DNA from 3 places in the Allobogoriella caseilytica genome. Region 2 is predicted to be linked to each of the others. Evidence: riboswitches for the same ligand, from Rfam matches in the RefSeq annotation. Region 2 holds a riboswitch; each other region holds the start of a gene.

Region 1 (2,195 bases), 170 kb from region 2:
CACGCCGTCGGGGAAGAAGCCCCGGCCCACCAGGGAGAGCACCGGATAGGCGAAGAACACCGCGAGGAAGGTCAGCGGCACAGCGGCCGCCACCCCCCAGAGTGCCCACGTGCCGATCCGGCGCCCCCGCGCCTGGTGAGGCAGCGTCACCCGATCACGATCTCCATCCACGAGTCGATCCAGTTCTCGCGGTTCTCTTCGATTTCCGCGTAGTCCACCTCGTGGGGCGCGGGTGCGATCTCGGCGTGCTCGGCCCACTCCGCCGGCAGCTCGGCTTCCTCAGCGACCGGGAACACGAACATGGTCTCCGGGATGGCTTCCTGGGCTTCGATGGTGAGCAGGAAGTCGATGAAGGCCTGCGCCCCCTCCGGGTTTTCCGCCCCGGTGATGACGCCGGCGTACTCCACCTGACGGAAGCAGGTCTCCAGCATCGCGGCGGTGGTGGGCTCGCCGTCGTCGTCGAGGATGTAGGGCGGGGAGGAGGCATAGGACAGCACCACGGGGTAGTCACCGCCGTGGGCGGTGAACTCCTCGTAGTAGGCCTGCGACCAGCCATCGGCCACCAGCAGGCCATTGGCGGTCAGGTCCTCCCAGTAGCCTTCCCAGCCGTCGGTGCCGAAGTGCCCGACGGTGGCGAGCAGCATGGCCAGGCCAGGGGTGGAGGAGGCGGCGTTGGTGACGACGGTCAGGTTCTCGTAGTCCGGCTCGACGAGGTCGTCGAAGGTGGTGGGAACGGCGAGCTCGGACTCCTCGAACCACGCCAGGTCCACGTTCAAGCAGACGTCACCGAAGTCGATAGGGGTGAGCTCCTCGGCAATGACGAGGTCCTCGGCGCCCGCGGGGAGGTTCGGTGAGGTGTACGGCTCGAAGACCCCGGCCTCGAGCGCGCGCCCGGCGAAGGCATTGTCGATGCCGAAGGCCACGTCCCCGAGCGGGGAGTCGGCGGTGAGGATGAGCTGGGCGCCGACCTCGGCGTCAGCCTCATGGATCTGCACCGTGTAGCCGGTCTCCTCCTCGAAGGCTTCGAGGAGTTCGGGGTGGCCTTCGAAGAGTGAGAAGGAGCTGTGGGAGACCACGCGCACGACGTCGTTCGCCGCGCCGTCGGCGGCGCCGTCGTTCGCGTCCTCGTCAGCGTCTTCCTCGGCGGCTTCGGGGGTGGTGGCGTCTTCGTCGGGCGATTCCTCATCGGAGCCACCCAGGGTGCAGCCGACGAGCGCGAGCGTGGCGCCCACGGCAATGGCCAGGCGCCCCAGAGGTCGGGCGGAGTGGTGCGGTGGGCGCGTGATGCTGGTGTTCATGGTGTCCTCCCAGACGTGCAGGAGGGCCCACGCGGGCGCGGTTGCGCTCGCGTGGGGAGAGAATTCCCGACTTCCTTCGCCGGTCCTAACCGGATCAGGTTCGAGGGTCTGCGGTGGTACCGCACTCTCAGCGCTCTGGTTGGCCACTCCGTGCGTGGCCAGGCGCTCCCCTGTCGTTCACGGGCAGTGTAGCCACTCAATCCACCGGGAGAACGACGGCGTCACTCTCCAGCCCGCCGTCCCCGGCCTCATCGGCGTCCGGATCCTCCCAGACTTCGATCAGTTCGAAGGTGTGCTCCCCAAGCGTCGCCCGCCCGCCGACGGTGAGGTCGGCGCTCTCCACGGAGCCGCTGACCTGGAACTCGAGCATGATCGAGTCGTCCCAGATGTTCGAGGCCACCAGACGGCCCTCGGCATAGGGGGTAGGTGTGTTGGCTCGGAGGCGGATGGCGCCGTCGGGCATGTCGCCGGCCTCCTCGGGACCATTCTCGGCAGTCTCGGCCGGCTCCCGGCTCGGCGTAGACGGCTCCGGGTCCGCGCTCTCGGTGCAACCGGATGCGAGCACCAGGCTCACAGCAGCGACAAGGCACAATCTCGGCAGTGTGCGCATGACGGCCCCCTCCACTCAGATGCGTCAGGGAGACTCTGAGGACGCCCCGATGCGAGCATAACCATGACCTACCGGTTCTTCTGGATGGCGGTGAACTCACCACGGACCCGAAACTTCGGGCGGCCGGGATAATGCCAGGATGGGGACCTCCGGAAGCAGCCTGATCATGGTGATAGTGCTGCCTTTCCTCGTGCTCGGCGCCGGAGTGCTGGGTCTGGCGGTCTTCATGGGCCTTCGCGCCACCCGCGGGTTCCGGGCGGAGTGGCGGCGTCACCGCCGGAACCGAC
Region 2 (2,195 bases):
TGGTGGTGAGCCAGGCACCAGCCGGCCATGATCGACCCGCCGCGCGAGACGATCCCAGTGACGCGCTCCGCGGTCAGTGGCACGTATCGGAGCAGCACCCCGGCGTGGACCGTCATATAGTCCACCCCCTGCTCGCACTGTTCGATCACCGTGTCCCGGTAGATCTCCCAGGTCAGCGCGTTGGCGTCACCATCGACCTTCTCCAGCGCCTGGTAGATCGGCACGGTGCCGATGGGAATCGGAGCGTTGCGAATGATCCACTCACGGGTGGTGTGGATGTCATTGCCGGTGGACAGGTCCATCAGCGTGTCCGCGCCCCACTTCGCTGCCCAGTGCAGCTTGGAGACCTCATCGGCAATGGAACTCGTGACCGCAGAGTTCCCGATGTTCGCATTGATCTTCACCAGGAAGGCCTTGCCGATGATCATCGGTTCGGACTCCGGATGGTTCACATTGGCGGGGATGATCGCCCGCCCGGCTGCCACCTCGCTACGGACCAGTTCCAGGTCGCACTGCTCGCGCAGGGCGACGTAGCGCATCTCCGGGGTGATCTCCCCGCGGCGCGCGTAGTGCATCTGCGTGACCCGCGCTCCCGGCTTGGCGCGCCGAGGTTCGGGACGGCGTCCCTGCCACAGCTGGGAGGGCGCGCCACGGCGGACCGCCGCCCGGCCGTCGTCCAGGAGCTGGCGCCCCCGGGCCTGATAGGTCTCGGTGTCATCCCGGGCCGCGATCCACTCGGCCCGAGCGGGGGCCAATCCTTCCTCCGGCACGCTGCCGGGACCCATCGTCCGATACACCCGCACCGGCGCGTTGGGCTGGCCACCGGGAGACTCCTCGAGGTGAACCTCCGTCACCGGCACACGCACGCCGTGATCGGGATCCTCCACCCACCCCAGACGGTGGGCGGGATGCTGTTCGGTGTCCGCAGGCGCGGACTCTTCGAGGCGGGATTCCTGAGGCACGAACGCAGACATAGCTGTGCTCCTCACTTCCTACGCCGGTATCAACCGGATCAGGTTCAACGGTCCCGAGCCTCAGCTCGATCTCAGCCCTTCTCAGGGCCCCCGTGTGGACGTCTCATCTATATCACGGCGTGCTGCGCAGTACCGCCATCGCAGCGTCGGTCACCGTGCGCTCCAGCCACGGCAAGAGTGGCCCATTGCCCATCATCTGGCGAACGGCCACCGTGGGAATCTCGATCAGTGCGAACCGCGCTCTCCCGAGCGTTTCGGCATTGACCACGGCAAACTGTGCGGCAGTGAACCTCACCATGGCCCTCCTGACCTCGTCGTTGAGCGAGGCGAGTTCGGGTCCGAGCTCCTCAGGCCACAGTTCGAGGAGATCCTCACGCCGGTACATGGTCAGGACCTGGGCCTCGCTGTGGTGGCTCGCGCTCCACTGCAGGGTGTGGGACACCGCTCGGCGGGCGGCATCGACTGGCTCCTCAAGGGCGAGCGCCTCGAGAAACCCGCCCTGGAAGCGCCTGACGGTCCGGATCCACAGGGTGGCGAGGATCAGGTCGCGAGAGGCGAACCGGTGGTAGATCGACCCTGACGGTGCGCCGATGCGCTTCGCGATGGCGACCACGGTGGCCGCCTGGACCCCACCCTCCGCTGTGAGGCCCAGCGCCGCATCGAGAATGTCCTGGTCGGTGTACTTGGCCGTCCGTCCCATCTCAGCTGTCACGCCGCTTGTGGTGCGCGAGAGGAGCACCCGCGAATGGTTCGTGTTCGGCGAGCCGGCGGAGGACATGGAGTTGTTTGCGCATCATCAGCACGTCGCCCCAGGCCAGCAGATACCTTCGCAGGCGGCCGAACCCATGCCCGCTCAGCGGCAACCACAGCACCACATTGAGCTGAGAGAGGGATCTGCCCACCTGCGTGATCCGGTACGTCACGGCAAGGTCACCGAAGACCCGCCGGGGCCAGCCCGGGTTCATCCGCAGAGTCAACGCCCAGCCCGGCTCGTACGCCGTGAGCGTGAAGATCGTCATGAACTCCTGGCCGATCGCCAGATCCTGCATCTCCGGGTCCGCCTGGCGGGGACTGCGCCGCCCGAAGTTGTCGATCCAGTCATAGCTGTAGGGGGCGCGCCGCAACTGACACAACCAGAGAAACAGCGCCGAGGGCTCGGCACCGGTGACCACCGCACGTGTTGCCCGGCGCACCTCACGGCCACCCATGGGCTCGGTGACG
Region 3 (2,195 bases), 370 kb from region 2:
GGAGGCGATCACCCCCGCGGTGATCGAGGAACTTGTGGCGGTGCTCCAGGAGATCAACGCCACGGGTGTGCCTGTGCTGCTGCGCTACGCCCACGAGATGAACGGCTCCTGGTACGCCTGGGGGCAGCAGCCCGAGGCATACATCGCGAGCTTCCGCGAGGTGGCGGAGGCCGTGCACGAGACCACCGCGACCGAGATGCTCTGGGCGCCGAACTACGGCGGCGGCTACCCCTTCACCGGAGGCCAGTACGCCGCCGAGCCGGGAAGTGCCGAGTACGCGGCCATGGACACCGACGGGAGTGACGAGGTCACCGAGACCGACGACCCCTACGCTCCGTACTACCCCGGCGACGACGCGGTGGACTGGGTGGGCATGACGCTCTACCACTGGGGCGATGCCTACCCCTGGGGCAGCAACGATCTGCCTGAAGAGGGCAAGTTCGTCGAACAGCTCACCGGCACCTACGACGGGCTGGCCTCGGACGACACTGCGATCCCGGACTTCTACGCCGAGTACGCCGTGGACCGCGACAAGCCCATGGTGATTCCGGAGACCGGTGCCTTCGTGACCGCGGACGCCTCGACTGCGACGAACCTGGAGATCAAGCGCGCCTGGTGGCGCCAGGTCTTCTCCGACGAGGTGCACGAGAACTTCGGGCAGATCCGGCTGATCAACTGGTTCAACTGGGACAAGTACGAAGCCGAGGTGGACGGCGAGGTCAGCTGGTCGGTCACGACCGACCCGGAGGTCGCCGAGGCTTTCCGTGAGGAGCTCCCCTCGTGGGTGGCCACCGGGGAGGACCTGCGCGCCGGTCGATGACACCTGCTGCTGCGCCGCGGGCGGCCACGTCGTAGCCTGGAGACGACGCGGGGTGCCGGAGACCACGGCTGAGATGAGACCCGTCGAACCTGATCTAGTTCGGACTAGCGAAGGGACGTCATGCACGACGACGACATGTCCTATGCGGTGCGCGCGATGCGCCAGAGCCAGCCCCTGGTGCATTGCCTGACCAACATGGTGGCCGCCCCACTGAGCGCCAACGCCCTCCTGGCCGCCGGTGCCTCCCCGGCCATGGTGGACAACCCCCACGAAGCGCGCGCGACCGCCGCCGCGGCCGATGCGGTGCTGATCAACCTCGGCACCCCGCAGGAGGAGACGGTCGAGGCCATGCGTGAGGCGGTCGCCGGCGCCCTCGACGCCGGGACCCCCTGGGTGCTCGACCCCATCGGTGCCGGCACCCTGCCCTGGCGCAGCGAGGTGGCACTCGAGCTGCTGGAGCTCGGCTCCCCGGCGATCATCCGCGGCAACGCCTCGGAGATCCTGGGCTTGGCCGGCGGCGAAGGGGGCCGCGGGGTGGACAGCCGCCACCGCGCCGAGGACGTGATGGACGAGGCGGCACGACTGGCGACCCGCTACGGCACCGTCGTCGCCGTCTCCGGGGAAGTGGATCACCTCACCGACGGTGAGGAAATCGTGCGGCTGGCGAACGGCAGCCCCCTGCTCACCCAGGTCTCGGGGGCGGGTTGTGCCCTGGGAGCGCTGATGGCGGCCTGTGCCGCCAGTGGCGCGGGCCCGCTGGCCGCCGCCGCGGCCGGCACCGCGATGCTGACGGTGGCAGCCGATCGCGCCGCCGAGGGCGCTCGCGGGCCGGGGAGTTTCGCCGCTGCCCTGCTGGACCAGCTCGCCCTGCTCAGCCCCGAGACCCTTGCCGGCGAGGTGCGCCGGTCATGACCCTCGACCTCAGCCTGTACCTGGTGACCGATACCGGTCTGTGCGGGCAGCGCGGAGTGCCGGAGACCGTGCGCGAGGCGGTGGCCGGCGGAGTGAGTGTGGTGCAGCTGCGCGACCATGCGCTGGACGATCGCGCCTTCGTTGCGCTGGGGCAGGCCGTGCGCGCCGAGCTGGATGCCCTGCACCGGGCCGGCGGGCCGCGTGCCCCGTTGATCGTGGACGACCGGGTGCACCTCGTGTCCGAGATCGGTGCCGACGGCGCGCACGTCGGTCAGGCCGACCTGCCGGTGCCGCAGGCGCGGGAACTCCTGGGCCCGCACGGGATCCTCGGGCTCTCGGTCACCCACGCCGGGCAGCTCGAGGTCGCGCGGGAGCATGGACGTGCCGTGGACTACCTCGGCCTCGGGCCGGTGTGGGCCACCGCCACCAAACCGGGCCATGCCGCGCCGTTCGGCCCGGAGGG

Evidence for each region. Region 2 has a riboswitch for thiamine pyrophosphate ahead of thiC (phosphomethylpyrimidine synthase ThiC). Riboswitches for the same ligand answer to the same signal wherever they lie in the genome.
Region 1: linked by a shared signal. The riboswitch ahead of EDD31_RS05015 (thiamine ABC transporter substrate-binding protein) and the one ahead of thiC (phosphomethylpyrimidine synthase ThiC) in region 2 are both predicted to bind thiamine pyrophosphate.
Region 3: linked by a shared signal. The riboswitch ahead of thiM (hydroxyethylthiazole kinase) and the one ahead of thiC (phosphomethylpyrimidine synthase ThiC) in region 2 are both predicted to bind thiamine pyrophosphate.

What each region holds. Positions count from the first base shown of each region.
Region 1 is NZ_RKHK01000001.1:1,122,161-1,124,355, forward strand. Features, by position in the region: gene EDD31_RS05010 (ABC transporter permease) at 1-150, opposite strand, end outside; gene EDD31_RS05015 (thiamine ABC transporter substrate-binding protein) at 147-1,298, opposite strand; TPP riboswitch at 1,353-1,480, opposite strand; gene EDD31_RS05020 (hypothetical protein) at 1,495-1,908, opposite strand; gene EDD31_RS05025 (DUF3137 domain-containing protein) at 2,048-2,195, shown strand, end outside.
Region 2 is NZ_RKHK01000001.1:954,433-956,627, forward strand. Features, by position in the region: gene thiC (phosphomethylpyrimidine synthase ThiC) at 1-974, opposite strand, end outside; TPP riboswitch at 973-1,078, opposite strand; gene EDD31_RS04295 (TetR/AcrR family transcriptional regulator) at 1,087-1,686, opposite strand; gene EDD31_RS04300 (hypothetical protein) at 1,676-2,195, opposite strand, start outside.
Region 3 is NZ_RKHK01000001.1:1,325,072-1,327,266, reverse strand. Features, by position in the region: gene EDD31_RS05960 (glycoside hydrolase family 26 protein) at 1-820, shown strand, start outside; TPP riboswitch at 859-953, shown strand; gene thiM (hydroxyethylthiazole kinase) at 941-1,732, shown strand; gene thiE (thiamine phosphate synthase) at 1,729-2,195, shown strand, end outside.